Regions from separate parts of the Leclercia sp. LSNIH3 genome, predicted to be linked through region 1. Evidence: predicted binding sites of a transcription regulator. Region 1 holds the regulator's gene; each other region holds the start of a gene.
The links. Region 1 encodes sigma-54, which starts transcription at its own class of promoters, with help from an activator protein. Its sites were predicted from a motif close to GTTGGCACANNTTTCGCTNT; they were not measured.
Positions count from the first base shown of each region.

Region 1 (7,795 bases):
GTCCCCGGATTTACCGGCGTGGGAAGATAACGTGGGTGAATGGGTTGAAGAGATGAAGCAGGAGTGGCAAAACGATGTGGCCGTTCTGAAAGCCTGGGTGGAAAGCAGAAAAAAATGACCCCGGCTAAACCGGGGTGCGCGAATACTGCGCCAACACCAGGGAAATCGTGGCTGCGCCTGAAGATGTTTTTTTAAGATAATGGCGTAGCCGGAAAATTTAGGCCGCACGCAGTTAAGATAGCAAAACTTAAATACTTTGTTACATGAATCAGTTAAATGTGTGAAGCACACCATTTTAATCAGAATTTTTAATGTGCATGTAACATTTTTCGAGAGGGATCGCAGGATGAAAAAGGTTGGCGTGGTACTGAGCGGTTGCGGGGTTTACGATGGTTCTGAAATTCATGAAGCGGTTCTGACGCTGCTGGCGCTGGCGCTGGCGCGCAACGGCGCAGAAGCGGTCTGTTTCGCCCCGGACAAAGCCCAGTCTGATGTCATTAATCACCTTACCGGTGAGCCGCTGGCGGAAAGCCGAAATATCCTGATTGAGGCGGCGCGAATTGCACGCGGACAGATCCGCCCACTCAGTGAAGCACGTGCCGCCGATCTGGATGCGCTGATTGTGCCGGGCGGTTTTGGCGCCGCAAAAAACCTGAGCAATTTTGCCCATGAGGGCAGCGCCTGCCAGGTAGAGAGCGATTTAAAAACCCTGGCGCTGCAGATGCATGAGGCCGGTAAACCCTTGGGCTTTATCTGTATCGCTCCGGCTATGCTGCCCGCCATCTTCGATATCCCGCTGCGTCTGACCATCGGCACTGACATTGATACTGCCGAGGCCATTGAGGATATGGGCGGCGAGCACATCCCTTGCCCGGTGGACGATATCGTGGTCGACGAAGATAACAGGATCGTGACTACCCCTGCGTACATGCTGGCGCAGAACATTGCGGAAGCCGCGACCGGTATCGAGAAGCTGGTTACCCGTGTGCTGGTGCTGGCTGAATGAGATTGAAGCGTCCCCGATCTGGCTGGGTAAGGCGGATCGTCATCCGCGTTCTGCTGGTGCTGGCGGTCTTCTGGGGTGGCGGTATCGCCCTGTTCAGCTTCGTGCCGGTGCCGTTTTCCGCAGTGATGATTGAACGTCAACTGGGGAGCTGGCTGCGAGGGGATTTCAGCTACGTTGCCCACTCTGACTGGGTGAGCATGGATGAGATCTCGCCGTGGATGGGACTGGCCGTTATTGCTGCTGAAGATCAGAAATTCCCGGACCACTGGGGATTCGACGTTGGGGCGATAGAGAAGGCGTTAGCATATAACGAGCGCAATGAGAGCCGTATTCGCGGCGCATCGACGCTTTCTCAGCAGACGGCGAAAAACCTGTTTTTGTGGGACGGACGTAGCTGGATGAGAAAAGGGTTTGAAGCCGGGCTGACGCTGGGGATCGAAACGGTGTGGAGTAAAAAACGCATCCTGACGGTGTACCTGAATATCGCAGAGTTTGGCGAAGGGGTGTTTGGTGTTGAAGCCGCTGCCCAGCGCTATTTCCATAAACCTGCGAGCCGACTGTCAGCATCAGAGGCCGCGCTACTGGCCGCCGTGTTACCGAACCCCATTCGCTTTAAGGCCAGTGCGCCTTCAGGCTATGTTCGCAGCCGTCAGGCGTGGATCCTGCGCCAGATGCGTCAACTGGGCGGGGAAGGGTTTATGCAGGCCCATAAGCTGAATTAATCTTCATCAAACCCGGCGTTGAACAATGCAATCACCGCCGCCAGCGCCTCAACTTCCTGTGGGCCGGTCGCTTCGATTTCGATCTGTCGGCCCTTGGCGGAGTCCAGCATCAGCAGCGCAATCACGCTATTGGCTTCGGCTTCGGTGCCTTCGTCATTACGCAGTAGAACTTCCGCGTCAAACCCCTGCATCAGTTCAAATAACTTCATCGCCGGGCGTGCATGCATGCCCAGCTTATTGGTGATCTCAACGGTCTGCTTTACGGTCATGTTTTACGTTTTTCCAGCGTACGATGACGGGACTGCACATTTTTGCCGCGCGAGCGGAAATAGTCAGCCAGTTGCTCAGCAATATAGACCGAACGGTGTTTGCCCCCGGTACAGCCAATCGCGACCGTCAAATAGCTGCGATTGTTTGTTTCCAGCATCGGCAACCAGAGTTCAAGGTAGCTGCGCGTCTGATAGATAAAGTTGTGGACTTCTGTATGCCTGTCAAGGAACGCGGCAACAGGTTTATCGAGGCCGGTCATTGGACGCAGCTTCGGATCCCAGTGTGGGTTCGGCAGGAAACGCACGTCAAACACATAGTCTGCATCGATAGGAATACCATGCTTAAAGCCGAAGGATTCAAACACCATCGTCAGCTCACGCTCGCGTTTACCCAACAGGCGGGTACGCAGCATCTCTGCCAGCTCATGCACGGACATTTCAGAGGTATCAACGATCAGATCGGCACGAGAGCGCAGCGGCTCCAGCAGATCGCTTTCCTGGTCGATAGCACTTTCCAGCGACAGATTTTTGCTGGAGAGCGGATGCAGACGGCGGGTATCACTATAGCGACGGATCAGCGTATTGCGATCGGCATCAAGGAACAGCAACTGAGGTGAAAACGCCTCTGGCAAATTGCTCATCGCCTGCTCAAAGATCTCCGGCGATTCAGGCATGTTACGCACGTCGATGCTGACCGCGGCGGAGATCTGTCGATCGGCCAGCGATCTCGCCAGCTCAGGCAGCAGCACCACCGGCAGGTTATCCACGCAGTAAAAGCCCATATCTTCCAGCGCACGCAGGGCAACCGATTTGCCGGATCCCGAACGACCGCTGACGATCATCAGCACCATGTACCGTTTCTCCTCAGGACTACAGATGTCAAAGCCATCACCCGATTACGCATCATCCTGACTGCCTTCCGTTTCCGTAATGATTTGATAAAGCTCCTCATCGCTCTGTGCCGCGCGCAAACGACGACAGATGGTTTTATCCGCCAAACGTTTGGCCACCAGCGAGAGGGTGTGCAAATGTGTTTTGGTCTGATCGGCTGGCACCAGCAGGGCAAACAGCAAATCGACAGGCTGGTTATCAATGGCATCAAAGGCGATAGGTGTTTCCAGCTGAACAAACACGCCTACAGCGCGCAGCGTATCCTCTTCAAGTTTGCCATGGGGAATGGCGATGCCGTTGCCGATGCCGGTACTGCCCATTTTTTCACGGGTCAGGATCGCTTCAAACACCACTTGCGGCGGCAGGCTCAGCTGTTTTGCAGCCAGTTCACTGATGATCTCCAGCGCACGTTTTTTGCTCTGGCAGTGGACGGCACTGCGGGTACATTCCTGATTAAGGACACTGCTCAGTTGTAGAGTTGAATCGTTATTCATCATAATTTCACCTAAGCGCTAACTGTACAAAGGGCCCGTTGTGTTTCACAACAGGCCAACCTGCACCCGTTAACTGCCCGGACAATTAGTGTTGTTTCAGTTTGTCTTTATGTTTGTTTAGCTGTCGTGCCAGCTTGTCAATCAAGCCGTCGATAGCCGCGTACATGTCTTGTCCTTCCGCACTGGCATGAATTTCGCCTCCGTTAACGTGCAAGGTCGCATCCGAGATATGCGTCACTTTCTCCACTTTTAACACAATGTAGACCTGGTTGATCCTCTCGAAATACTGCTCAAGCTTGGCGAACTTAGTGTTCACAAAATCGCGCAGGGCCTCAGTAATTTCGACGTTGTGTCCAGTGATGTTGAGCTGCATAGTGTCTTCCTTATCGGTTGTGTCAGACCAGTTGTTTACGCTGGTTGGACGGCGGAATGGATAAAGACTCTCGATACTTCGCAACAGTACGGCGTGCCACCATGATACCTTGATCGGACAGCATGGTGGTTAACTTACTGTCGCTCAGTGGTTTCGCGGGGTTTTCCGCGGCGATCAATTTTTTCACCAGCGCCCGGATGGCTGTAGACGAAGCTTCGCCACCGCCTTCGGTATTGACATGGCTGGAGAAAAAATACTTAAGCTCAAAAATACCGCGCGGGCTGTGCAGATACTTCTGCGTCGTCACGCGGGAAATCGTTGATTCATGCATTTCGACGGCCTGGGCAATATCGGCCAGCACCATCGGCTTCATAAATTCTTCACCTTGTTCAAAGAAGGCCTGCTGCTGCTCCACGATGCAGCGGCTCACGCGTAGCAGCGTATCATTGCGGCTCTCGAGGCTTTTGATCAGCCAGCGCGCCTCCTGCAGGTTGCTGCGGATAAACTGGTTATCCGAGTCGTTGCGCGAACTGGTGCACATCGAGGCGTATTGCTGATTAATTTGCAGGCGCGGGATGCTGTCGGAATTCAGCTCCACGGTCCACAGGCCGTTATGCTTGCGTACCAGTACATCGGGAATAACGTACTCAGGCTCGCTTGTCTGGATGGATTGCCCCGGACGCGGATCCAACGACTGAATAAGATTGACCGCCTCTTTCAGGATCTCTTCTTTCAATCGCGTCACCCGCATCAACGAGCGGAAGTCGTGGTTGGCCAGCAGATCCAGATGCTCGCTGACGATCAGACGAGCCTCTTCCAGCCACGGCGTCTCTTTGACGAACTGCGAAAGCTGAATCAGCAGGCAGTCACGTAAATCACGTGCCGCAACGCCAATCGGATCAAAACGCTGCACGCGCTTCAGGACCGCTTCGACCTCTTCAAGATCGATCTCATCATCACCGATGCTTTCCAGAATGTCGTCCAGCGGCACGGTTAAATAGCCGGTCTCATCGACGGCATCGACAATGGAGGTGGCAATGGCGCGATCGGTATCGGAAAACGGGGTTAGCTCCACCTGCCACATCAGGTAATCCTGGAGGGACTGGGTGGTTTCGCCCTGATACACCGGCAACTCATCATCCTGGTAATCAGCGCGCGTACCGGATGGCGTGCCGGCGGTGTAGATCTCATCCCAGCTGGCATCAAGAGGAAGCTCGTCTGGCATCTCTTTTTGCTCCAGCGCGTCGACGCTGTCGAGCGTTTCGTTATCCTGCGTTTGCTGGGTTTCTACCTCGTCGTGAAGATCGGTTTGCTCAAGCAGGGGATTACTGTCCAGCGCTTGCTGAAGCTCCTGCTGAAGTTCTAGCGTCGACAGCTGCAACAGACGAATGGCCTGTTGTAACTGCGGCGTCATTGCCAGCTGTTGGCTGAGCCTTAATTGCAAACCTTGCTTCATGTTCAGAGCATTTTTCTCCGTTTAGGCGAGACTGAACTTCTACCCTATCAGAGTCTGAAGTCTTCCCCAAGATACACGCGCTTAACATGATCGTCTTCGAGGATCTGCTGCGGTGTACCGTGGGCGATAAGATGGCCCTGGCTGACGATGTAAGCACGTTCACAGACTGCCAGCGTCTCACGAACGTTGTGGTCGGTGATCAGTACGCCCAGACCACTGTCGCGCAGATGCTCAATAATCCGTTTAATGTCGATAACCGAAATCGGGTCAACGCCCGCAAATGGCTCATCGAGCAGAATGAATTTCGGGTTAGCGGCCAGCGCGCGGGCAATTTCCACACGGCGGCGTTCACCACCGGAGAGCGCCTGGCCCATGCTGTCGCGCAGATGTTCGATATGGAACTCTTCCATCAGCTCGTTGGCGCGATCCTGACGCTGCTCAGAGGTCAAATCGTCACGGATCTGAAGTACCGCCATCAGGTTGTCGAAGACGCTCAGACGACGGAAGATCGAGGCTTCCTGCGGCAGGTAGCCGATACCGCGACGCGCACGCGCGTGGAGGGGCAGCAGGCTGATGTCTTCGTCATCAATAATGATGTTACCCGCATCGCGCGGCACAATCCCTACCACCATATAAAAGGTGGTGGTTTTACCTGCACCGTTAGGACCCAACAGGCCGACAATTTCGCCGGAGTTGACGGTCAAACTGACATCTTCCACTACGCGACGGCCCTTGTAGGCTTTGGCGAGATTCTTTGCAGTTAATGTTGCCATAACGAATTAGTTACTCTTTTTCTGTGCTGGGGCCTGAGGGTTCTGTGCCGGAGCCTGAGTGCTGTTTTTGTCCTGCAGCTGCGATGGGACCAGGACGGTCGTCACGCGTTTGCCTTTTTCACTGAAGGCCTGCATTTTTTGTTCTTTCACCAGATAGGTGATCTTGTCGCCCTTGATGTTGCTGTCGAGCTGCTCCAGGTACGCATTCCCGGTCAGCACCACAAAGTCTTTCGCCAGCTCGTAGTGCATCTGGGAAGCGTGGCCTTTCACCGGCTTGCCGTTGTCCTGCATCTGGTAGAAGGTGGCCGGGTTGCCGTAGCCATCGATAATCTCTTTACCGTCTTCCCCGCCAGGACGCGTTACCACCACCTTATCGGCGTTGATTTTGATCGTGCCCTGAGTCACGACAACATTGCCGGTAAAGGTCACTACGTTGCCCTGCATATCGAGCGACTGCGTATCGGATTCGATATGAATCGGCTGCTCGGTATCACCCGTCACAGCAAGCGCAGGCACGCTGACGGCCAGCAGCGCGCTGGCAATAACAACATTAAGGCTGAGTTTGTTTGCTTGGAATTTCATAGGAGGTTCTAACCTTTTCAATCAGCTCTGCGTTCTTGCTGCGTAAGTTCCCGCGCATTCTCAGACCGCTGGAATTAAATGTGGTGCCGTATAACGTAACCAGATCCTGCGACGTTACATCCTGAGTCACAAGGTTAATCTGTGCGTTATCGGTTGTGATTTTGCGCAGCTGTGCGTCTGCGGTCAGCGCGTTCACCTCAACATGACCATACAGATAAAGCATACGGTCATTCGTCAGTTTTGCCCGGTCTGATTTAATCGACCATGTTGGAACTTTATTGGTATCAAACGTGGTCATCACCGGTTGGGTAAACCATGAGACGCCCTGTTCGGAAAAATACTCAACATGTTGAGCGATAAGGCGGTAATTCAGCGCCCCTTCCGGGCTGTACACCACGGTATCGCTGTGATCGCTTTTGTATGTTGGATCGTTAGTATTGACCGTCGGCGCTTGTTCGTCGTCCTTGTCAGCGAGATTCACGCCAATCAGTACCAGTGCTACCAGCGAAAGCAGAATAATAACCCAACGTCTGGTTTTACTCATATCGATTGCCCTTTGGCCTCATCAAGCTTACCTTGCGCCAGCAGCAGCAGGTCGCAGACTTCTCTCACTGCGCCGCGGCCACCGTTGATACGGGTGACGTAGTCAGCGCGCGGGATCAAAAGTGGATGGGCATCGGCCACGGCGACGCTCAGGCCCACTTCCGCCATCACTGGCCAGTCAATGAGATCGTCTCCGACATAGGCGACATTTTCCGGGGCGATGGCAAGTTTACCAAGTAAGTCCCTGAAAGCGACCATCTTATCGGATTGTCCCTGATAGAGATGGGTGATGCCCAGCGTTTCGCAGCGATCTTCTACTAGTTTAGCCTTACGCCCGGTGATAATGGCAACTTCTATGCCAGAAGTGAGCGCACAGCGAATGCCATAGCCATCACGGACGTTAAAGGCCTTCAGCTCTTCGCCATTGTTGCCCATATAAATCAGGCCATCAGAGAGCACGCCATCCACATCCAGGATCAGCAGGCGAATGTTTTCGGCCTGCGACATCATCTGCGCACTGACCGGGCCATAACAGGTTGCAAGGGATGCACCCGTATTACTCATTGTCTTATCCTTCATTACACTACGCCTGCGCGCAGCAGATCATGCATATGTATCACACCCAGCAACTGGTCGCCATCGGCAACCATAACGGAGGTGATATGGCGGGACTGCATCAGGTTTAA
Region 1 is NZ_CP026387.1:2,983,859-2,991,653, forward strand. It holds gene arcB (aerobic respiration two-component sensor histidine kinase ArcB) at 1-118, shown strand, start outside; gene elbB (isoprenoid biosynthesis glyoxalase ElbB) at 347-1,006, shown strand; gene mtgA (monofunctional biosynthetic peptidoglycan transglycosylase) at 1,003-1,728, shown strand; gene npr (PTS phosphocarrier protein NPr) at 1,725-1,997, opposite strand; gene rapZ (RNase adapter RapZ) at 1,994-2,848, opposite strand; gene ptsN (PTS IIA-like nitrogen regulatory protein PtsN) at 2,894-3,385, opposite strand; gene hpf (ribosome hibernation promoting factor) at 3,468-3,755, opposite strand; gene rpoN (RNA polymerase factor sigma-54) at 3,778-5,211, opposite strand; gene lptB (LPS export ABC transporter ATP-binding protein) at 5,259-5,984, opposite strand; gene lptA (lipopolysaccharide ABC transporter substrate-binding protein LptA) at 5,991-6,566, opposite strand; gene lptC (LPS export ABC transporter periplasmic protein LptC) at 6,535-7,110, opposite strand; gene kdsC (3-deoxy-manno-octulosonate-8-phosphatase KdsC) at 7,107-7,673, opposite strand; gene kdsD (arabinose-5-phosphate isomerase KdsD) at 7,688-7,795, opposite strand, start outside.

Region 2 (7,795 bases), 1.9 Mb from region 1:
CCCTGAAACGCAACCAGACCTTAGATGAGTGCCTCGACGTTATCATCGAGTCTGCCCACTCGCGTTTCCCGGTCATCAGCGAGGATAAAGATCACATCGAAGGGATTTTGATGGCGAAAGATCTGCTGCCGTTTATGCGCAGCGATGCCGAAGCCTTCAGCATGGAAAAAGTGTTGCGCCCGGCGGTCGTTGTCCCGGAAAGCAAGCGGGTAGACCGCATGCTGAAAGAGTTTCGCTCTCAGCGCTACCACATGGCGATTGTTATCGATGAATTTGGCGGTGTTTCGGGCCTGGTTACCATCGAAGATATTCTCGAACTGATTGTGGGTGAAATCGAAGACGAGTATGACGAAGAAGAGGATATCGACTTCCGTCAGTTGAGCCGCCACACCTGGACCGTACGTGCGCTGGCACCGATCGAAGATTTCAATGACACCTTTGGCACGCACTTCAGCGATGAAGAGGTGGATACCATCGGCGGGCTGGTGATGCAGGCATTTGGTCACCTTCCGGCGCGCGGTGAGACCGTGGAAATAGATGGTTACCAGTTCAAGGTCGCGATGGCCGACAGTCGACGTATTATTCAGGTTCATGTAAGAATGCCGGACGATGCTCCGCAACCCACACTGGATGATTGATTTAAATGGCATTTGCCCCACTGTTTGAACGCCAGCGCGTACGTCTGCTGCTGGCGCTAATCCTCGGAGCCAGCGGTACGCTGGCTTTTTCCCCTTATGACTTCTGGCCCGCCGCGCTCCTCTCTCTGATGGGGCTTCAGGGGCTGACCCTGAACCGCCGGCCCGTACAGGCCGCGGCCATTGGTTATGTCTGGGGGCTGGGCCTGTTTGGTTCCGGCATTAACTGGGTTTACGTCAGTATTGCGCAGTTTGGCGGTATGCCGGGACCGGTGAATGTCTTCCTCGTCGTGCTGCTGGCGGCCTACCTCTCGCTCTATACCGGTCTGTTTGCCGGTATTTTGTCGCGCCTGTGGCCGAAAACCAGCTGGCTGCGGGTGGCCATTGCCGCCCCGGTAGTCTGGCAAATTAGCGAATTCCTGCGCGGCTGGGTGCTGACCGGCTTCCCGTGGCTGCAGTTCGGCTACAGCCAGATCGACGGCCCGCTGAAAGGGCTGGCACCGGTAATGGGCGTCGAGGCCATCAACTTCCTGCTGATGGTTGTGAGCGGCCTGCTGGTCCTGGCATTGGTGCAGCGTAACTGGCGACCGCTGTTTGCGGGGCTGATCCTCTTTGCGCTGCCCTTCCCGCTGCGCTACATCCAGTGGTTTACCCTTGAGCCTGAGCGCGCCACCCAGGTGTCGATGGTGCAGGGTAATATTCCCCAGTCGCTGAAATGGGATGAGGGTCAGCTGGTCAACACCCTGAAAATTTATCTGGATGCCACGCAGAAAGAGATGGGCAAATCCCAGTTAATTATCTGGCCGGAGTCAGCGATCCCGGATCTGGAGATCAACCAGCAGCGTTTCCTCGCCATGATGGACGATCTGCTGCGCGCCCGTGACACCACCCTGATCACCGGGATCGTGGATGCACGTCTGAACAAGCAAAACCGGTACGATACCTACAACACCATCATTACGTTGGGGAAAGACAATCCGTACAGCTACGAGTCGGCTAACCGTTACAACAAAAACCACCTCGTACCGTTTGGTGAGTTCGTGCCGCTGGAGTCAATTCTGCGTCCGCTGGCGCCGTTCTTCGATTTACCGATGTCCTCGTTTAGCCGCGGTCCGTACATCCAGCCTCAGCTCAGCGCCCACGGCTTTTTACTGACCGCTGCCATTTGCTACGAGATCATTCTGGGTGAGCAGGTGCGCGATAATTTCCGCCCGAACACCGACTATCTGCTGACGATCTCTAACGATGCGTGGTTTGGTAAGTCGATTGGTCCGTGGCAGCACTTCCAGATGGCGCGGATGCGCTCGCTGGAGCTGGCGCGCCCACTGCTGCGCAGCACCAACAATGGCATCACAGCCGTGATTGGTCCGCAGGGCGAAATTCAGGCCATGCTCCCGCAGTTTACCCGCGATGTGCTGACCGCCAAGGTCACGCCAGCTACCGGGCTGACGCCATATGCCCGCACCGGCAACTGGCCGCTGTGGATCCTGACCGCGCTGTTCGGCTTTGGCGCAGTGCTGATGAGCCTTCGTCAGCGTCGTAAGTAATCCCCTTCCTTTTTGCCCGGCGGCGCTACGCTTGCCGGGCTTACCGTTTTTAAACCGGGTAAGGCGCAGCCGCAACCGGGCAATTCCCTCCATTCGACAACTCTGGCACGTCTATTGCTTTGTTTATTCACGCAAACGCGATTTGGCTTAACGTGCAACCGGGTCGCACCAGCATAGTTCGTCGGTAGCACCGAAACGGTGCAACGGGAGATTTATGCCTCTGAATGGTGCGGCGCGCTTCGCAAAAATAAACAATAAAGCAGCAAAATCTTTACATTAAGCCAAACTAAATGTTAACAAACATGTATAACACTGCACTCGTATCGCGCGAGCTATAACAACATCACACCGAATATCAATGCGCCCCTGACGCTGATAAAAAAGGAGTTGGATATGCAATTACGTAAACTGGCCACAGCAATGCTGGTGATGGGATTGTCTGCAGGCGTTGTTCACGCCGAAGATGCTGCACCAGCAGCGGGCGGCACCCTGGAAAAAATCGCTAAAAACGGCGTGATTGTGGTCGGCCACCGTGAATCCTCCGTTCCATTCTCATACTACGACAACACGCAAAAAGTCGTGGGTTACTCTCAGGCTTACTCCAACGCCATCGTGGACGCGGTGAAGAAGAAGCTGAACAAACCGGATCTGCAAGTGAAGCTGATCCCAATCACTTCACAAAACCGTATCCCGCTGCTGCAAAACGGCACCTTTGATTTTGAGTGCGGCTCCACCACCAACAACCTTGAGCGTCAGAAACAGGCTGCCTTCTCCGACACCATTTTCGTGGTTGGTACCCGTCTGCTGACCAAAAAAGGCGGCGATATTAAAGACTTCGCTGACCTGAAAGGCAAAGCAGTAGTCGTCACCTCCGGTACCACGTCTGAAGTGCTGCTGCACAAGCTGAACGAAGAGAAGAAAATGGACATGCGCATCATCAGCGCCAAAGACCACGGTGACTCCTTCCGTACGCTGGAAAGCGGTCGCGCCGTTGCGTTCATGATGGATGATGCATTGCTGGCCGGTGAGCGCGCTAAAGCGAAGAAACCGGACAACTGGGAAATCGTCGGTACCGCGCAGTCTAAAGAAGCGTATGGCTGCATGATGCGCAAAGACGATGCGGAATTTAAGAAACTGGTCGATGACACCATCGCTCAGGTTCAGACCTCCGGCGACGCGGAGAAATGGTTCGATAAGTGGTTCAAGAACCCAATCCCACCAAAAAATCTGAACATGAACTTTGAACTGTCTGACGACATGAAAGCCCTGTTTAAAGAACCGAACGACAAAGCACTTAACTAATTAGAACCACTAAGGGGCGGGATCTCCTGCCCTCTCGATTGTCGGGAAGCGCGGACAGACTAAACGTTGAGGGGTCGTTCCCCACTCAGCGCGACGATTAAAGCTTCTCACCAATCTTCGAGGGTAGCGCTGCTACCCTTTTTTTTCTGGAGTTTATTATGTCAATCGACTGGAACTGGGGCATTTTCCTGCAGCAAGCCCCGTTCGGCAACACCACCTATCTTGGCTGGCTGTGGAGCGGTTTTCAGGTCACGGTCGCACTGTCGATCACCGCCTGGATCATCGCTTTCCTTGTCGGCTCGCTGTTCGGTATTTTGCGTACCGTCCCGAATCGCTTTCTCTCCTCGCTGGGAACCTGCTACGTCGAACTGTTCCGTAACGTTCCGTTAATCGTGCAGTTTTTTACCTGGTATTTGGTTATTCCCGAACTGCTGCCGGAAGATCTCGGCATGTGGTTCAAATCAGAGCTGGATCCTAACGTTCAGTTCTTTGTCTCCTCCATGCTCTGCCTGGGTCTGTTTACTGCCGCCCGCGTGTGTGAGCAGGTGCGTGCAGCGATTCAGTCTCTGCCACGCGGGCAGAAAAATGCTGCGCTGGCGATGGGCCTGACCTTACCGCAAGCCTACCGTTACGTTCTGCTGCCCAATGCCTATCGCGTGATCGTACCGCCGATGACCTCGGAAATGATGAACCTGGTGAAAAACTCGGCCATCGCGTCCACCATCGGTCTGGTGGATATGGCGGCGCAGGCGGGCAAACTGCTGGATTACTCTGCCCATGCGTGGGAATCCTTTACCGCCATTACCCTGGCGTATGTTCTGATTAACGCGGTAATTATGCTGGTGATGAACCTTGTCGAACGTAAAGTTCGCCTGCCGGGCAACCTGGGGGGCAAATAATGTACGAATTTGACTGGAGTTCCATTGTTCCTTCCCTGCCCTATCTGATGGATGGCCTGATCATTACCCTCAAGATCACCCTGACGGCGGTCGTGATCGGGATAATCTGGGGTACGCTGCTGGCGGTAATGCGCCTGTCGAGTTTTAAGCCTGTCGCCTGGTTTGCAACGGCTTACGTTAACGTGTTTCGTTCCATCCCGCTGGTGATGGTACTGCTGTGGTTCTATCTCATTGTGCCTGGCCTGCTGCAGGATGTGCTCGGCCTGTCGCCGAAAAATGACATCCGTTTGATCTCGGCGATGGTGGCCTTCTCGATGTTTGAGGCGGCGTACTATTCAGAGATTATCCGTGCCGGGATCCAGAGCATCTCCCGCGGGCAATCGAGTGCCGCGCTGGCGTTAGGCATGACCCACTGGCAGTCGATGAAGCTCATCATTCTGCCGCAGGCGTTCCGCGCCATGGTTCCGCTGCTGCTGACCCAGGGCATCGTGCTGTTCCAGGACACCTCTCTGGTGTATGTATTGAGCCTGGCAGACTTCTTCCGTACCGCTTCTACCATCGGCGAGCGCGATGGTACTCAGGTCGAGATGATCCTGTTCGCAGGTGCGGTCTATTTTGTTATTAGTTTAAGCGCGTCGCTGTTGGTCAGCTGGCTGAAGAAAAGGACAGTGTAATGATTTCCCTGAAAAATGTTTCTAAATGGTATGGGCACTTTCAGGTGCTGACCGACTGCTCCACGGAAGTGAAAAAAGGCGAGGTTGTGGTGGTGTGCGGGCCGTCCGGCTCGGGTAAATCAACGCTGATCAAAACCGTGAATGGCCTGGAGCCTGTGCAGCAGGGCGAGATTATCGTCAATGGCACCAAAGTGAATGACAAGAAAACCAACCTGGCGAAGCTGCGTTCTAACGTTGGGATGGTATTCCAGCATTTTGAGCTGTTCCCGCATCTGTCGATTATCGAGAATCTGACTCTCGCGCAGGTGAAAGTCCTCAAACGCGATAAGGCGCTAGCCCGTGACAAAGCGTTGAAGCTGCTGGAACGTGTCGGCCTGACTGCCCATGCCGATAAGTTCCCTGCACAGTTGTCCGGTGGCCAACAGCAGCGTGTAGCGATCGCCCGTGCGTTGTGTATGGATCCGGTAGCCATGCTGTTTGATGAGCCGACTTCTGCCCTTGACCCGGAAATGATCAACGAAGTGCTGGACGTCATGGTGCAGCTGGCACAGGAAGGCATGACCATGATGGTGGTCACCCACGAAATGGGCTTTGCGCGTAAAGTGGCGAACCGCGTGATCTTTATGGATGAAGGGAAAATCGTGGAGGACTCAGCCAAAGAGGAGTTCTTTGCCAACCCACAATCCGATCGCGCGAAAGATTTCCTCGCCAAAATTCTGCATTAATCTTCCCGGTGCGCAATCGCAGGATTGCGCACTGCTTCACGCTTTTCATCTCTTTTTCTCGTATGCACATTTCTTCAGCGTTAGCCTTGTCACAAAACAACACTGAGAAATGGAGAATTCTATGGCACTGCCCATTATCCTCGATTGCGATCCGGGTCATGATGACGCGATAGCTCTCGTGCTTGCCCTCGCCTCGCCAGAGCTGGAAGTCAAAGCCGTTACCTCCTCTGCCGGTAACCAGACACCGGACAAAACCCTGCGCAATGTTCTGCGGATGCTGACGCTGTTAAAGCGCAGCGATATTCCGGTTGCCGGAGGCGCGGTTAAACCCCTGATGCGCGACCTGATCATTGCCGATAACGTCCACGGAGAAACCGGTCTTGATGGCCCCGCCCTGCCCGAGCCGGATTTTGCCCCACAGAATTGCACCGCTGTAGAGCTGATGGCAAAGGTGCTGCGCGAAAGCCCTGAACCGGTGACGCTGGTCGCAACCGGCCCGCAGACCAACGTCGCCCTGCTGCTGAACAGCCATCCTGAATTGCATGCAAAAATCGCCCGGATAGTGATCATGGGCGGCGCCATGGGGCTGGGGAACTGGACGCCAGCCGCGGAATTCAATATTTATGTCGATCCTGAAGCGGCAGAAATTGTCTTCCAGTCCGGCATTCCGGTGGTGATGGCCGGTCTGGATGTGACGCATCGGGCGCAGATTATGGCGGACGATATTGAGCGTTTTCGCGCGATCAATAACCCCGTAGCCCGGACCGTAGCGGAGCTGCTCGATTTCTTTATGGAGTATCACAAGACGGAGAAATGGGGTTTCCAGGGCGCGCCGCTGCACGATCCCTGCACCATCGCCTGGCTGTTGAAACCGGAGATATTCACTACCGCCAGACGCTGGGTCGGCGTAGAAACGCAGGGGAAATATACGCAGGGCATGACGGTGGTCGATTATTACATGCTCACTGGCAACGAACCCAACACCGACATCATGCTGGATATCGATCGCCAGGCCTTCGTTGATTTACTGGCAGAACGCCTCGCGTTTTATCAGTAGTAATACGACGCCACCACGATGCGTCATCGGACGCATCGTGGTGGTCTCTGTTAAGGTTCAAACGGGCGACGCTGGAACTGGTCATGACCGCATTTGGGGCACAATGGCAGGAGATCCGGGGTGTAAACGGCCAGATGGAAGTGACATTTTTCGCAGACCAGATTTCCCAGCCCAACGACCTCTCCACTGTGGTATACGCCATGATGGTTCAGATCCTGAAACACCTCACGCCACTCCAGCTGCGTTTTATCGGTGATATCTGCCAGCTCCTGCCACACACTCTCTTTAATCACCCGCATAAAGACGCTATCGGCAACCTCATCCTGGCTCTCCTCATAGCTACGGGCAAACTCTTCCAGATCGCGGCGAACCGCGCGGGTCACCTCTTCCACTTCGGTACGTGTTAACTCACCCGTCTGCATCACCCTCAGGCGAGCCTGGTCGACGAGCGCGTCAATATCCCGCTCACCATTACGCAGACGTTCGGTCAAGGTGGCGACCAGTTCACGGTAAAATTGAGCAACCTTGTTCATCATTTTCCTCCCGGGTAAGTAACTCTCTCTAATGATAGACCTTATTTGCGCCCCGCTTTGTCAGCTCATCCACACTCTGCGTAAATTCCTGCAAGAGCCTTTTCAGCTAAAGGCTGTTTTGACGCAGGCGTTTGGGCTATGCTATGCGGATCTGAAATACCACATCCTTTGGCTACGTTTGTAGCTGTAATAAACACAGGACCACTGGCTGCCATGCAAGAGCAATACCGCCCGGAAGAGATAGAATCGAAAGTCCAGCAACACTGGGACGAGAAGCGCACTTTTGAAGTCACCGAAGACGAGAGCAAAGAGAAGTATTACTGCCTGTCGATGCTTCCCTATCCTTCTGGCCGACTACACATGGGCCACGTGCGTAACTACACCATCGGTGATGTGATCGCCCGTTACCAGCGTATGCTGGGC
Region 2 is NZ_CP026387.1:1,093,058-1,100,852, forward strand. It holds gene corC (CNNM family magnesium/cobalt transport protein CorC) at 1-638, shown strand, start outside; gene lnt (apolipoprotein N-acyltransferase) at 644-2,182, shown strand; gene C3F35_RS05365 (amino acid ABC transporter substrate-binding protein) at 2,576-3,484, shown strand; gene gltJ (glutamate/aspartate ABC transporter permease GltJ) at 3,643-4,383, shown strand; gene gltK (glutamate/aspartate ABC transporter permease GltK) at 4,383-5,057, shown strand; gene C3F35_RS05380 (amino acid ABC transporter ATP-binding protein) at 5,057-5,782, shown strand; gene rihA (pyrimidine-specific ribonucleoside hydrolase RihA) at 5,904-6,839, shown strand; gene C3F35_RS05390 (zinc ribbon-containing protein) at 6,890-7,372, opposite strand; gene leuS (leucine--tRNA ligase) at 7,586-7,795, shown strand, end outside.
Region 2: a site for sigma-54 is predicted at 2,284-2,303, ahead of C3F35_RS05365 (amino acid ABC transporter substrate-binding protein). Genes of this name have one in related genera too.

Region 3 (7,795 bases), 1.2 Mb from region 1:
TTCGGCCCGATAAGGGCGGTGATAGAGCCGCGCTGCACCTCGAGATTAACGTCGTTTAACGCCCTGATGCCGCCAAAATGCATCATCAGATGTTCAACGCTTAAGATGGTCCCGTTCATGGCGCCACTCCTTTGCGTACCGCAAAGCCGCTGCGGTTGATGCGGATCAGCCCGCGCGGTCGCCAGATCATCATCACCACCATTAAGACGCCAAACAGCAGTACCCGGTACTCTGCGAAGGTGCGCAGCAGTTCGGGTGTGACAGTGAGCACAAAGGCCGCCAGCACTACCCCGAGGGTAGACCCCATCCCGCCTAACACCACAATGGCGAGGATCAGGGCCGACTCAAAGAAGGTAAAGGAGGTGGGGTTAACAAACCCCTGATAGGTGGCGAAGAACACCCCGGCAATCCCCGCGGTCGAGGCCCCGAGGGTAAAGGCCGACAGCTTGACCAGCACATGGTTGAGGCCCATGGAGCGACAGGCGATTTCGTCCTCGCGCAGCGCCTCCCAGGCGCGGCCAATTGGCATCCGCGTCAGACGGTGCTTGATGTACAGCACCAGCAGCACCACCAGCAGCAGAACGACATAGATGAAGATGAACTTCAGATTCGGGTTAAAGGTCAGGTTGAAGAACTCGTGGAACGGCACGCCGCCCTCTTTGGCTCGCCGCCCAAATTCCAGCCCGAAAAACGTCGGCGGCGGGGCGGAGATACCGTTCGGCCCGCCGGTAAAGGTCAGCCAGTTGTTCAGCACCAGGCGAATGATCTCCCCGAAGCCGAGGGTCACAATCGCCAGATAGTCACCGTGCATGCGCAGCACCGGGAAGCCAAGCACCGCCCCGGCCGCGGCGGCCATCAGCGCCGCCAGCGGCAGCATGGTCCAGAAGCCAAGCCCCAGATATTGATACCCCAGCGCCAGGCCGTAGGCACCGATGGCGTAAAAGGCGACATAGCCGAGGTCCAGCAGCCCCGCAAGCCCGACCACAATGTTCAGCCCGAGGCCGAGCAGGACGTAGATCAGGCCGAGGATCGCCACCGTCAGCACGTACTTGGTGGCGACGAACGGAAAACAGATTGCCAGGGTGATAATCAGCGGCAGGATCCAGCGCATCCGACTTTTGTATTCCGGCGGACGGACGTAAACCCCCGCGTTATCGTTGTCGAAGCGGGCCATCACGCGGCGGCCCGGGGCGGTAGATAAAAAGGCGCTCAGTAAAAAACGCCCCGTCATCACCGTGGCGATGATCCACGCCAGCCGACGCCCTTCGAAGTTAAAGCTGTAGCCATCCAGGACCACGCCTGCCACCGGACCAAAAATGATCAACGCCACCATGCCTGCAAAAATGGCGTCGAGAAGGCAGCGTTTAAGCGAAAAACCGTCCTGGGAAACGGTGTGTGAAACGATTTGTGCAGTCATCTTTTTTCCTCACACCTTGGCCACGACAGGGCGGCCAAGCAGTCCCTGCGGACGGAAAATCAGGATCACCACCAGCAAGCCAAAGGAGAACACATCTTTGTAGTCGGAGTTCACCATGCCGGAGAATTGCGCCTCGGCGATACCGAGGATCAGGCCGCCCAGCATCGCGCCGGGCAGGGAGCCGATCCCCCCGAGGACGGCGGCGGTGAAGGCTTTAATCCCGATGATAAACCCGGCGTAAAAATCGAAAGTGCCGTAGTTCATGGTGATCAGCACCCCTGCCAGCCCGGCCATCGCCGCGCCAATCACGAACACCAGGGAGATGATCCGGTCGGTATTAATCCCCAGAATCGACGCCATTTTGCGATCCTGCTGCACGGCGCGGCACATCCGTCCAAGTCGGGTATTGCTGATGATCCAGGTGAGCAACAGCATCCCGGTGAACGAGGCGATCAGGATAAAGACTTTGGTGTAGGTGATCTGAACAAAGCCTTCACCAATATGGAATCGCAGCACGCCGTCGAGCATGGTAGGCACGCCCTGCTGGCGCGGCCCCTGACTGATTTGGGCGTAATTTTGCAGGATCAGCGACATGCCGATGGCTGAGATCAGCGGTGCCAGGCGCGTGGAGTTACGCAGCGGTTTATAGGCGATGCGCTCGATGGTCCAGCCGTACACCCCCGTCACCACGATGGTGAAGACCAGCGTGCCGAGGATCAGCAGCGGAAAAGATTCCAGCCCGAAGAAGGAGAGGAGCGCCAGGCCGATAGCGCAGAGATAGGCGGAGATCATATACACTTCGCCGTGGGCGAAGTTAATCATGCCGATAATGCCGTAAACCATGGTATAGCCGATGGCTATCAATCCGTAGACCGACCCCAGCGTTAAGCCATTTATTAACTGCTGCAGAAAGAAAGTTTCCATCATCGCGCGCTCGTGTTTTAGGCCGCTGGCGCGGCCCGCTGGTTTTAGTGCGTCGGTATGTCGCCATACCGACGTTGAGCGTGATTCCGTCCCGTTACTGCACTTCCTTATATTTACCCTTGTCGTCCCACTCATACACCACGTAGTCAGAGACTTTCAGGTCGCCTTTATTGTCCCAGGATTTTTTGCCCATAACGGTATCCACCGCATTGGCTTTCAGCCATTCGCTGGCCTTAGCCGGATCGGCACCGCCCGCGCCTTTAAATGCCGCAGCAATGGCCTGAATGGAGGCGTAGGCGTAGAGGGTGTAGCCTTCCGGCTCAAATTTACTGGCGCGGAATTTGTCGATGACCGCTTTGCCTTCCGGGATCAGGCGAGGGTCTTTACCGAAGGTCATATAGATGCCGTTGGTGTATTGCGCACCCCCGGCGGCAGTGACCATCTCTTCGTTGACGATGCAGTCCCCGGAGAAGAATTTCGCCTGCACGCCCTGCTCACGCATCTGGCGCACCAGCGGGCCGGCTTCGGGGTGACAGCCGCCGAAGAAGACCACGTCCGGCTTCTGGGCACCGATTTTGGTCACGAGCGCGTTAAAGTCTTTCTCCCCACGCGACAGGCCTTCGTACATCACATCCTTCACGCCGCGTTTCGCCAGGGCGGCTTTGGTGGCATCGGCCAGCCCTTGGCCGTAGGTGTCTTTATCGTGAATGATCACCACCCGTTTGGCTTTCAGCTTATCAATAATGAAATCGCTGGCGACCTGACCCTGCTGGTCATCGCGACCGCACATGCGGAACATATCGCTCATGCCGCGCTCGGTGATCTGCGGGTTGGTGGAGCCGGGGGTGATCGCCAGTACGCCCGCGTCGTTATAGACTTCGGAGGCCGGCATGGTAGAGGAGGAGCAGAAGTGGCCGACCACGGCTTTGACCTTATCCTGGTCAACCAGACGGTTCGCGACCGAGACGGCCTGTTTCGGTTCACAGGCGTCATCGCCCTGCACCAGTTTGATCTTCTCGCCATTAATGCCGCCCGCGGCGTTAATGTCTTCCGCGGCCTGCGTCGCGCCGTGCCAGTATTGATCCCCGTAGGTTGCGTTCGGCCCGGTGAAGGGGCCCGCCACGCCAATCACGATATCAGCCTGGGCGGAAAACGCCGTCACCAGACACCCTGCCAGCACAAGAGAGAGAGGACTTCTGATCAATTTCAGCGACATTATTATGTACCTTTTCTGAGTGGTTTTTTGCACGAACCCTGTGTAGTCGAACGCCGGAGGCGTACCCAATCCAAAACGTATTACACAAAACGGACGACATACCGCAGAAACAGGCGAGATTGCCTGAGGATGATGATCCTCAGTACAACAGTAAGCAAAATGGTTGCCAGAACGGCAGCGTATTGCCTGTGTTTCGACAATTTTCAGTATAGAGCGCCGTTTTAAGCCACCCGGCACCATGCAATGAAATTACAGCGGGGATCACATCTCATTAACAACAAAGCACATAAGTTGTGCAGCGGTCACGATTTGGACAGATTTGCACCAATAAAGCGCCGGGGATAAGCAGGGGAAGGGCACCGTTTAGCGGGGTTTCTGTGTTACCCTGCACGCAATTCTATTCTGCAGGAGATTTACCCATGACCGAAGGCCCGTTAAACGAAACCGAAATGGAATGGCTGGAAGAGACCTTAATGACCTACGGTCATGACGGCGAGTCCATTATGGACGTCTCCGAACTCGACGGAATGATGACCGCGGTGCTGTCCGGCCCGGTGGTGGTGGAGCCGGATCGCTGGCTGGTGGCGGTCTGGGGCGGCGAGAAAAACATTCCGCGCTGGAAGAACGATCGCGAGATGAACCGCTTTATCGATCTCTGCTTCAAGCATCTGAACGATATCGCCGAGCGCCTGAGCGATTACCCGGATCAGTTTGAACCGATGTTCGGCATGAACGACGTCGACGGTGAAACCTATACCGTGGTGGAAGAGTGGTGCTTCGGCTATATGCGCGGCGTGGCCTTGACCGACTGGTCATCCCTGCCGGAATCGCTGCGTGCCGATCTGGATCTTATTGCCCTGCACGGTTCTGAAGAGAACTTTGAGCGCCTGGATACCTTCAGCGAAGAGGAGTTCCAGCAGAGCATTGAGAATATTCGTCCGGCGGCATTGCGCCTCTATAACTACTGGATTGCCAACCCGCAAGCGACTGTCACCCAGCAGCCGGTGATCAACGGTACCAAAGTCGGTCGTAACGATCCGTGCCCGTGCGGCAGCGGTAAAAAATTCAAGAACTGCTGTCTGCATTAATCATACCTGGCGGCGCTGCGCTTGCACGGACCTGCGATAGGCCGGGTAAGCACAGCGCCACCCGGCATTACTGCGTTTATTATCCCACTTCCGGCAGCAGCCCCGCCGCAATCCCGAACTGCACCAGAATTATCGCTACCCCGCAGGCGAAGACCAGGCACAGCGCCGGTTTGCCGCCAGGTACCCGGTAGTCGCCGGTGGCATGGTGCTTACGGCTCTGCCAGACCAGCAGCGACGGCAGCAGCAGCGCCAGCACCGCCAGCGCCACACCCGCATACCCTAGCGCCATCACAAACCCGCGCGGATAGAACAGAGCGAAAGCCAGCGGCGGCAGGAAGGTGATCGCCCCGGTCTGTAAACGCCCGCTAACAGTGCGGCTGCGCTGGAACAGGTCGGCAAGGTAATCAAACAGGCCCAGCGCCACGCCAAGGAACGACGTCGCCAGAGCAAGATCCGCAAACAGATGCACCGCCAGCTCCACATGCGGCGAGGCAACCACTTCCCGCAGGGCCTGCAACAGTCCGTTCAGACCGGTATGGCTGGCCAGCATCCCCATAAAGGTGGACGAGTTGATGCTGCCCAGGGTCACCATCTGCCAGAAGATGTACGCCACCAGCGGGATGGCGCTGCCGGTGATGAAGATCCAGCGCAGCTTGCGCACGTTGCCATTCATATAGCTGACAATACTCGGCACGCTACCGTGGAAGCCAAACGAGGTAAAAATGACCGGAATAGCCGACAGCGCCAGCCCTTTCTCCAGCGGCAGGGTCAGTAAGTTGACCTTATGAATGTGCGGCGCCAGCAGCACCAGCATCACCACCAGGAAGAGGATTTTTGCCGAGAACAGGAAACGGTTGAACAGATCCACCAGTGAGGTGCCCACGCATATCACGCCCCCGCCGATCAGGGTAAAGAAGATCACCCCGGTGGTCGGTGAAATATCCGCGTTAAACCAGTCGTTAATGCTGGAGGCGATAAGCTCGCCCGCGCCGCTGATATAGGCCGCAGTCAGGGCATACATCAGGAACATCATGCTGAATCCGGTAATCCACTGGCCGAAGCGGCCCAGATAGCGCCCGGCCAAAGTTCCCAGCCCGGTATCGGCGGGAACGTGCTGATACACTTCAAGCAGCAGCAGGGCGGTGTAACACATCAGCGCCCAGAGCACGCCTAACAATACCAGCGTCACGCCAAACCCGACGCCCGCTGCGGCCAGCGGCATCGCCAGCATTCCTGCGCCAATCGTCGTTCCGGCGACGATAAAAATACTTCCCAGCGTTCTGTTCTTCACGTTTTCCTCTACGGCCTTGCACTATCGCGACAAAATCTGCCGCGCAGCGTAAGGGAAAAATGCAGCGTCGTCAAACCGGCGTTACAACAGCTGTAAATCCATCTTTACGGAAATCAGAAGCAGCGATGGCCTGGTCGTATGCCCATGAAAGTGGGGGTATTCGCCTACTACATAAGGGCAATGTTTTCGTTCGATAATCAGGCGTAACGTAAACGTTTCTTATAAATAATCAAAAAAAGTGAGTTGGCGATGACCGGCGAAAACCCCTTTTGTGCAACATGGAGTCGCTCAGGCAATTTATTGTGTCATGGACACTGGATCATCACCTGGCAGGGGCAGGCCGTAACCTTGCCGGAGGCGCGGCAGGAAAAGGATATGGGGACCTGGGCGATTTACTCGATTATTGATCCCGAGGATGAAACCTTTGCCCAGGGCTTACCGGAAGACGACTGGATTATCGACAACGTCGACTGGCTGACCGATCTCTTTTTCGATCACGCTATCCCGCTGGAAACCGACAGCTATCGCCAGTTTTATCAGGCAGTCAATAAACAGGACTGGCGCTGCACCAGCTGTGCGGGCTGCATGTAAACCTGCGCCAGCGCAAGGCGGGCAGGGGAGCAAAGGGGTAGGCTGCGCCTTTTATTCTGGAGGCTTTATGACATCCATTCACGGGCACGACGTGCTGACGATGATGATTGATTCCGGTGAAGAGTACACCGAAGAGAGTCTGGTGGCGGCCATCACCGCGCGGTTTGGTGAGGCGGCGCGTTTTCACACCTGTTCGGCGTCGGACATGACGGCGGCAGAGCTGGTGGCATTTCTGGCCGCACGCGGGAAATTTATTCCGTCAGCGGCAGGGTTTTCAACGCACGAAAGTAAAATTTGTCGCCATTAACAATAACGCGGCGCCAGAAGGCGCCGCTATGATATTAATTTTGTGCATCGAGCGTAGACAGCTCTTTATCAATAAAGTACAACCCTTCACCTGATTTCCCGGCCAGCGACAATTTATCGAGAACAGATTTAAACAGCTTCTCTTCTTCGTGCTGTTCTGCCACATACCATTGCAGGAAATTAAAGGTGCCGTAATCCTGGCTGGTCATGGCCGCATGAACCAGTTCGTTAATTTTCTGGGTGATCAGCTGCTCGTGCTCGTAGGTGGCGCGGAACAATTCGTCCAGCGATGCGTACTCTGCAAAGGGCGATGCCACCGGGGTAATGCGCGGCAGGCTGCCGGTATCGGTAAGATAATCAAAGAGACGCTGCATGTGGGTCATCTCTTCCTGCGCGTGACGGCGCATAAATGCCGCTGCGCCTTCAAAACTGTGATAGCTACACCAGGCGCTCATCTGTTGATAGAGCAGGGAGGAATAAAGTTCCAGATTCATTTGCTCATTGAGCTTGTCGATCATTTCGGTTTTAAGCATGGTGTAGCTCCGTTTTATTATTCACTGGCCAACGAGAGCGACACTATAATTTGTTATTTATATATTTGCAAAAAGTAAAATTATTATTTAATTAATCACAATACGAATGGGAATAAAACGCATTGCGGGTAATTCAACATTATTAATGAGAATTATTCTGTTTCGTGTTTAAACATATTATTGCCAGCGGGATCGCTGGCAACGGAATTAATAATAGGTGGTAACGATGGGCCGGGGGGCATAGCCATGACACTGATATTGAATGGTCATGGTTTCATTAAGGCACAGCGAGCCGCTGCTGAGGCTACAGGTTTTGACTGGCTGGCCGTAAGCCATGGCCGTGCTGTATCCCATCGCCTGGCATTCACGGGTCGCCGTGCCGCTGGTGACGTAATCGTCATAGCGGGCGTTCTGCAACATGGCCTGATC
Region 3 is NZ_CP026387.1:4,231,961-4,239,755, forward strand. It holds gene C3F35_RS20480 (ABC transporter ATP-binding protein) at 1-119, opposite strand, end outside; gene livM (high-affinity branched-chain amino acid ABC transporter permease LivM) at 116-1,417, opposite strand; gene C3F35_RS20490 (ABC transporter permease subunit) at 1,427-2,341, opposite strand; gene C3F35_RS20495 (branched-chain amino acid ABC transporter substrate-binding protein) at 2,436-3,557, opposite strand; gene C3F35_RS20500 (YecA/YgfB family protein) at 3,977-4,645, shown strand; gene tyrP (tyrosine transporter TyrP) at 4,725-5,936, opposite strand; gene C3F35_RS20510 (hypothetical protein) at 6,186-6,527, shown strand; gene C3F35_RS20515 (YecH family metal-binding protein) at 6,595-6,834, shown strand; gene ftnA (non-heme ferritin) at 6,869-7,366, opposite strand; gene yecR (YecR family lipoprotein) at 7,574-7,795, opposite strand, start outside.
Region 3: a site for sigma-54 is predicted at 3,709-3,728, ahead of C3F35_RS20495 (branched-chain amino acid ABC transporter substrate-binding protein). Genes of this name have one in related genera too.

Region 4 (7,795 bases), 1.7 Mb from region 1:
TGATAAAAACGCAGCACCACAGCAGTGACTGGTACTGTAGGTTCGTCAGCGTGGTATCGGAGATGCCGGAAGTGCTGGGCTTCTGGCGCATGGCGGGCGAATACGACTACCTGATGCGCGTTCAGGTGGCAGACATGAAGCGCTATGATGATTTCTATAAACGGCTGGTTAACAGCGTGCCAGGTTTGTCGAATGTCACCTCCAGTTTTGCGATGGAACAGATTAAATACACCACCGCCTTACCCATTGAATAACTTCCCGGCCTCGCCGGAAAACGATCCTCAGGAAAAAACCGCGTGCGATTATTTGCTCAGTTAAGCTGGTATTTTCGCCGGGAGTGGCAACGCTATCTCGGCGCAGTCGCCCTGCTTATTATCATTGCCGTTCTGCAGCTCATCCCGCCGAAAGTGGTGGGCTATGTCGTGGATGGCGTAACGGAACAACATTACACCAACGCACGGGTGATGATGTGGATCGGCACGCTGGTGCTGACGGCGGTGGTCGTCTATCTGCTGCGCTATGTCTGGCGCGTACTGCTGTTTGGCGCGTCCTATCAGCTGGCCGTGGAACTGCGGGAAGATTTTTACCGCCAGCTTAGCCGTCAGCACCCGGAATTTTATCTGCGCCACCGCACCGGGGACCTGATCGCCCGCGCCACTAACGATGTGGATCGCGTGGTCTTTGCCGCCGGGGAAGGGGTGCTGACCCTGGTGGATTCGCTGGTGATGGGCTGCGCGGTGCTGATTGTGATGTCCACGCAGATCAGCTGGCAGCTGACGCTGCTGGCTCTGTTGCCGATGCCGATTATGGCGCTGGCGATCAAACGCTACGGCGACCAGCTGCACCAGCGCTTCAAGCTGGCGCAGGCAGCCTTCTCCTCCCTTAACGACCGCACTCAGGAGAGTCTGACCAGTATCCGTATGATCAAAGCCTTCGGCCTGGAAGATCGCCAGTCGGCGCTGTTTGCTGCCGATGCCGCCGATACCGGGGCCAAAAACCTGCGCGTTGCCCGCATCGACGCCCGCTTTGATCCCACTATTTATATCGCCATTGGTACCGCCAACCTGCTGGCCATTGGCGGCGGCAGCTGGATGGTGATCAACGGTTCGCTGACGCTCGGGCAGCTGACCAGCTTTGCCATGTATCTGGGGCTGATGATCTGGCCGATGCTGGCGCTGGCCTGGATGTTCAATATCGTCGAGCGCGGTAGCGCGGCCTACAGCCGGATCCGCGACATGCTTGCTGAAGCGCCGGTCGTCAATGACGGCAGCGAGCCGGTGCCGACCGGGCGCGGTGAGCTGAATGTTGCTGTTCGCGTCTTTACCTATCCACAAACGGAGCAGGTGACGCTCGAAAACGTCAACTTCCGGTTGCAACCCGGACAGATGCTGGGCATTTGTGGCCCTACGGGGGCCGGAAAGAGCACCATCCTGTCGCTGATCCAGCGCCACTTTGATATTGACCAGGGCGAGATCCGCTTCCATGACATCCCCCTGACGCAGCTGCAGCTGGATAGCTGGCGCAGCCGGCTGGCGGTGGTAAGCCAGACGCCGTTCCTCTTCTCCGATACCGTCGCCAACAATATTGCGCTGGGGTGTCCACAAGCGACCCGGGAAGCGATCGAGCACGTCGCCCGTCTCGCCAGCGTACATGACGATATCCTGCGCCTGCCCCAGGGTTATGAAACCGAAGTGGGGGAGCGCGGCGTGATGCTCTCGGGCGGGCAGAAGCAACGTATTTCCATCGCCCGCGCGCTGCTGCTTAATGCCGAGATCCTGATCCTCGACGATGCCCTGTCTGCGGTAGATGGCCGTACCGAACACCAGATCCTGCATAACCTGCGCCAGTGGGGAGAAGGGCGCACGGTGATCATTAGCGCCCATCGTCTGTCGGCTCTGACCGAGGCGAGTGAAATTCTGGTGATGCAGCACGGGCATATTGCCCAGCGCGGGCAGCATGAACAGCTGGCAGACCAGCCGGGATGGTATCGCGATATGTATCGCTATCAACAACTGGAAGCGGCGCTGGATGACGTGCCGGACATAAACGAGGAGGCCACCGATGCGTAGTTTTTCCCAGCTGTGGCCCACCCTTAAACGCCTGCTGGCCTATGGCTCGCCATGGCGTAAACCGCTGTCGCTGGCAGTGGTGTTGCTGTGGATTGCGGCCATCGCCGAAGTCACCGGCCCGCTGCTGATCAGCTATTTCATCGACAACATGGTGGCAAAAAATTATCTCCCGCTCGGTCTGGTGACCGGCCTGGCGGTGGCCTATGTGGGCCTGCAGTTGCTGGCGGCCGGGCTGCACTACGCCCAGTCGCTGCTGTTTAACCAGGCCGCCGTTGGGGTGGTACAGCAGTTGCGTACCGACGTGATGGACGCCGCCCTGCGCCAGCCGCTGAGCGCGTTCGATACCCAGCCCGTCGGGCAGATCATCTCGCGCGTGACTAACGATACCGAAGTGATCCGCGATCTTTATGTCACGGTGGTCGCCACGGTGCTGCGCAGCGCCGCGCTGGTCGGTGCCATGCTGGTGGCGATGTTCAGCCTGGAGTGGCGAATGGCGCTGGTGGCGATGGCCATTTTCCCGGCGGTGATGATTGTGATGATCATCTACCAGCGCTACAGCACGCCCATTGTCCGTCGCGTGCGGACCTATCTGGCGGATATCAATGATGGTTTCAACGAAGTCATCAACGGCATGAGTGTTATCCAGCAGTTCCGTCAGCAGGCGCGCTTTGGCGAGCGGATGGGTGAGGCCAGCCGTTCACACTATATGGCCCGCATGCAGACGCTGCGGTTGGACGGCTTTCTCCTGCGCCCGCTGCTCAGCCTGTTTTCGGCCCTGGTGCTGTGCGGATTGTTGATGCAGTTTGGTTTTGCCGCACGCGGCACCATTGAGGTCGGGGTACTGTATGCCTTTATCAGCTACCTGGGCCGTCTTAACGAGCCGCTGATTGAGTTGACCACGCAGCAGTCGATGCTGCAGCAGGCGGTGGTTGCTGGCGAACGCGTCTTTGAACTGATGGACCGCCCGCGGCAGGCATATGGCGATGACGATCGTGACCTGCAAAGCGGCACCATTGAATTCGATAAGGTCTCCTTCGCCTATCGCGAGGATCGGCTGGTGTTGCAGGATATCGATCTGAAGGTGCCTTCCCGAAGCTTTGTCGCGCTGGTGGGCCATACCGGCAGCGGTAAAAGTACCCTCGCCAGCCTGCTGATGGGTTACTACCCGCTTACCGAAGGGGAAATTCGCCTCGACGGGCGTCCGCTCTCGACCCTGAGTCACGCCGTGCTGCGTAAAGGGGTGGCAATGGTGCAGCAGGATCCGGTGGTGCTGGCCGATACTTTCTACGCCAACGTGACGCTCGGGCGGCCGTTTAGCGAGGAGCAGGTGTGGGACGTGCTGGAGAAAGTCCAGTTGGCGGAGCTGGCGCGCGGCCTGCACGAGGGGATCCACACCCGGCTGGGCGAGCAGGGGAACAACCTATCCGTGGGGCAAAAACAACTCCTGGCTCTGGCCCGGGTGCTGATTGATACGCCTCAGGTGCTGATCCTTGATGAAGCTACAGCAAGCATCGATTCTGGCACTGAACAGGCGATTCAGCAGGCGCTGGCCGCGGTGCGGGACCAGACCACGCTGGTGGTTATCGCCCACCGCCTCTCGACCATTGTCGAGGCAGATACCATTCTGGTGCTTCATCGCGGCCAGGCCGTTGAGCGCGGCACCCATAAGCAACTGCTTGAGGCAAAAGGGCGTTACTGGCAAATGTATCAATTGCAGTTGGCCGGTGAAGAGCTGGCCGCCAGCACCCGCGAAGAGTCGCTAAGCGCCTGATGCACTAAAATTAAGCAAGTTACCAGCCGCTGAATCGGTTGGTGCAAAAATGAAACGCACCATGCACTGTCATGGTGCGTTTTTTTTCATATTCTCTCCGCCACGCCTCATCTTTCCTCTCTTTTCAATTCTGGCACACCCCTTGCAATACCTAATCAGTTCGCGAGCCATTACCGAATTCTGACTGGAGAGATATATGAAGCTGGTTACCGTGGTCATCAAACCATTCAAGCTCGAAGACGTGCGTGAAGCACTCTCTTCAATGGGTATTCAGGGACTGACCGTCACCGAGGTGAAAGGCTTTGGGCGACAGAAAGGTCATGCAGAGCTGTACCGTGGCGCCGAATACAGCGTCAACTTCCTGCCAAAAGTGAAGATTGACGTTGCGATCGCCGACGATCAGCTGGATGAAGTCATCGATGTGATTAGCAAAGCAGCCTATACCGGCAAAATTGGCGACGGCAAAATTTTCGTTGCTGAGCTGCAACGCGTTATTCGCATTCGTACAGGCGAAGCCGACGAAGCGGCACTGTAAAAAATCAGGCACACAGTGATAGGGATCGAGAAAATGAACACAACAACACTCAAAGCAGGTCTGGGGTCTCTGGCACTGCTGCCGGGGCTGGCAATGGCTGCACCGGCGGTGGCAGACAAAGCCGATAACGCCTTTATGATGATTTGCACCGCGCTGGTGCTATTTATGACCATTCCGGGGATTGCGCTGTTTTACGGCGGCCTGATCCGCGGTAAAAACGTCCTCTCCATGCTTACCCAGGTAACAGTGACCTTCGCTCTGGTGTGCGTCCTGTGGGTCGTCTACGGCTACTCGCTGGCCTTTGGTGAAGGCAACGCCTTCTTCGGCAGCTTTAACTGGGCGATGCTGAAAAATATCGAGCTGACCGCGGTGATGGGCAGCTTCTATCAGTACATTCACGTGGCATTCCAGGGCTCATTTGCCTGTATCACCGTCGGCCTGATTGTGGGGGCGCTGGCGGAACGTATTCGCTTCTCCGCGGTGTTGATCTTCGTGGTGGTGTGGCTGACTCTCTCCTATGTGCCGGTGGCGCATATGGTCTGGGGCGGTGGTCTGCTGGCCTCCCATGGCGCGCTGGACTTTGCGGGCGGTACCGTTGTGCACATCAACGCCGCGGTAGCGGGCCTGGTAGGCGCATACCTGATTGGCAAACGCGTCGGTTTTGGCAAAGAGGCCTTCAAACCGCACAACCTGCCGATGGTCTTTACCGGTACCGCGATCCTCTACTTCGGCTGGTTTGGCTTTAACGCCGGTTCCGCCAGTGCAGCAAACGAAATCGCGGCGCTGGCCTTCGTGAACACCGTGGTGGCAACGGCGGGCGCTATCCTCTCGTGGATCTTCGGCGAGTGGGCGGTACGCGGCAAGCCTTCCCTGCTGGGTGCCTGTTCCGGTGCAATTGCCGGTCTGGTGGGTATCACGCCGGCCTGTGGCTTTGTCGGTGTGGGCGGCGCGCTCATCATCGGTATCGTCGCGGGTCTGGCCGGTCTGTGGGGCGTCACTGCGCTGAAACGTGTTCTGCGTGTGGACGATCCTTGTGATGTGTTTGGCGTGCACGGCGTGTGCGGCATCATCGGCTGCATCATGACCGGCTTCTTTGCCTCTACCTCCCTGGGCGGCGTCGGCTACGCAGAAGGCGTGACCATGGGCCATCAGGTTCTGGTGCAGCTGGAAAGTATCGCTATTACGGTGGTCTGGTCTGGCGTAGTGGCCTTCATCGGCTACAAGCTGGCGGACATGACGGTGGGTCTGCGCGTACCAGAAGAGCAGGAGCGCGAAGGTCTGGACGTCAACAGCCACGGCGAGAATGCGTATAACGCTTAAGTAAAAGCAAACGGCAACCGAGAGGTTGCCGTTTTTGTATTTGCCCCCTCTCCCTGAGGGAGAGGGGCAGGGCATCAGCCCGCAGCTGTTATCCCCGGTTGCGCATTACCCCTTCCTGCACCGTAGAAGCGACCAGCACGCCATCCTGAGTATAAAACTCACCGCGAACAAACCCGCGAGCGCTCGACGCAGAGGTACTCTCCACGCTGTACAGCAGCCAGTCGTTCATATCAAACGGACGGTGGAACCACATCGAATGGTCGATGGTGGCAACCTGCATCCCTTTCTCAAGGAAGCCCACGCCATGAGGCTGTAGGGCAACTGGCAGGAAGTTGAAATCAGAGGCATAACCCAGCAGATACTGATGCACGCGGAAATCTTCCGGCACCGTTCCATTGGCGCGTATCCAGACCTGACGTGCCGGCTCGGCGGTATGGCCCTTCATCGGGTTATGGAACTCAACCGGGCGGATCTCCAGCGGCTTGTCGCAAAGAAACTTCTCTTTAACCTGCGGCGGCAGCAGATGTGCCAGCGCGCGGGCAATGTCCGTTTCAGAACGTAACGTATCCGGTGCCGGGGCAGGGGGCATCACTTTCTGATGCTCATACCCTGGCTCCGGTGCCTGGAATGACGCGGTCATATAGAAGATCGGCTTACCATTCTGCACAGCCGCCACGCGGCGGGCGCTGAAGCTGTTGCCGTCACGCAGGACTTCCACGTCATAGACGATCGGTTTCTGGCTATCGCCCGGGCGCAAAAAGTAGCTGTGAAAGGAGTGCACAAAGCGTTCTGCAGGTACTGTCTCTTTCGCTGCATAAAGGGCTTGCCCCACAACCTGACCGCCGAATACCTGGCGTAAGCCCAGATCTTCGCTTTGTCCCCGAAAGAGTCCTTCTTCAATTTTTTCCAGGTTTAATAATGTCAGCAGATTGCCTAGTGCCTGACTCATAGTCGTCCTCAATTAAAACGCCGTGGCGAAAGATAGAGAGAGTATAACGCAGAAAAGGAAGTGGTCCGATGGGTGCAATAATCTGAATAACAGGGAGATTCCAGGCATAAATAAGTGATGTGTGCCACACTTACTCTCGTTATGTTTATGTTAACCACTCATCTGGCGGTATCGATCCCGCTGGTGCATTGATGATAAGGAGAACTCAATGAAACTCGTGCACGTGTTAAGTGGTTTAGCGGTAGCGGTTGCTCTTTCTGCCTGCGCAGATAAAAGTGCAGATATACAGACGCCAGCGCCAAACCCAAACACTGCTGGTGTGGCAACTCAGCCGACTATTCAGCAGCCTAATGTATCCGGGACCATCTGGATCCGTCAGAAAGTAGCTTTGCCGCCGGATGCGGTATTAACCGTCACCCTGTCTGATGCTTCGCTGGCCGATTCACCATCAAAAGTGCTGGCGCAGCAGGCGACCCGTACTGAAGGTAAACAGGCCCCGTTCAAGTTTGAATTGCCGTTTAACCCGGCGGATGTGCAGCCAAACGCACGTATCCTGCTGAGCGCGGCGATCACCATTAACGATAAGGTTGTACTGATGACCGATATCGTCAAGCCGGTCATTAATCAGGGCGGTACAAAAGCCGATCTGGTGCTGGTGCCAGTACAGCAGACCTCGTTGCCGCTGCAGCCTGGCGGCGGTGCGCCAACAACTGTACCTTCCACCTCGCCAACTCAGGTTAGCCCGTCTACGGCTACCCCGGCACCTACCCAGCTTTAATGTTGCCAGCCCCTCTCGCCTGAGAGGGGCTTTTTAATACCGCCAGCGGTATTGTTGCAAATCGATCTGCCCACTGCCTGAAACCTGCACCCCTTCGCTGAGCAAGGCCTGACGCTGCCGCTGCAAATCGGGGCCGGTTAAAGAGATTGCCCCATGGCGGTTCACCACCCGATGCCAGGGCAGGGTACTCCCTTCCGGCAACCGTTTGAGAACGCCACCCACCTGCCGTGCTGCACGCGGGGAACCTGCCAGTCGTGCTACCTCACCATAAGTCGTGACGCTCCCTTCGGGAATCGAGGCCACTATCTGCCAGACCCGTTGGGGAAAAGTGTCGTGTTCGTCCATTTTTTTACTCCTGTGTTGAGAGCATGAT
Region 4 is NZ_CP026387.1:1,329,677-1,337,471, reverse strand. It holds gene C3F35_RS06510 (Lrp/AsnC family transcriptional regulator) at 1-254, shown strand, start outside; gene C3F35_RS06505 (SmdA family multidrug ABC transporter permease/ATP-binding protein) at 297-2,069, shown strand; gene C3F35_RS06500 (SmdB family multidrug efflux ABC transporter permease/ATP-binding protein) at 2,062-3,840, shown strand; gene glnK (P-II family nitrogen regulator) at 4,037-4,375, shown strand; gene amtB (ammonium transporter AmtB) at 4,409-5,695, shown strand; gene tesB (acyl-CoA thioesterase II) at 5,784-6,644, opposite strand; gene C3F35_RS06480 (YbaY family lipoprotein) at 6,853-7,422, shown strand; gene C3F35_RS06475 (MGMT family protein) at 7,456-7,767, opposite strand.
Region 4: a site for sigma-54 is predicted at 3,970-3,989, ahead of glnK (P-II family nitrogen regulator). Genes of this name have one in related genera too.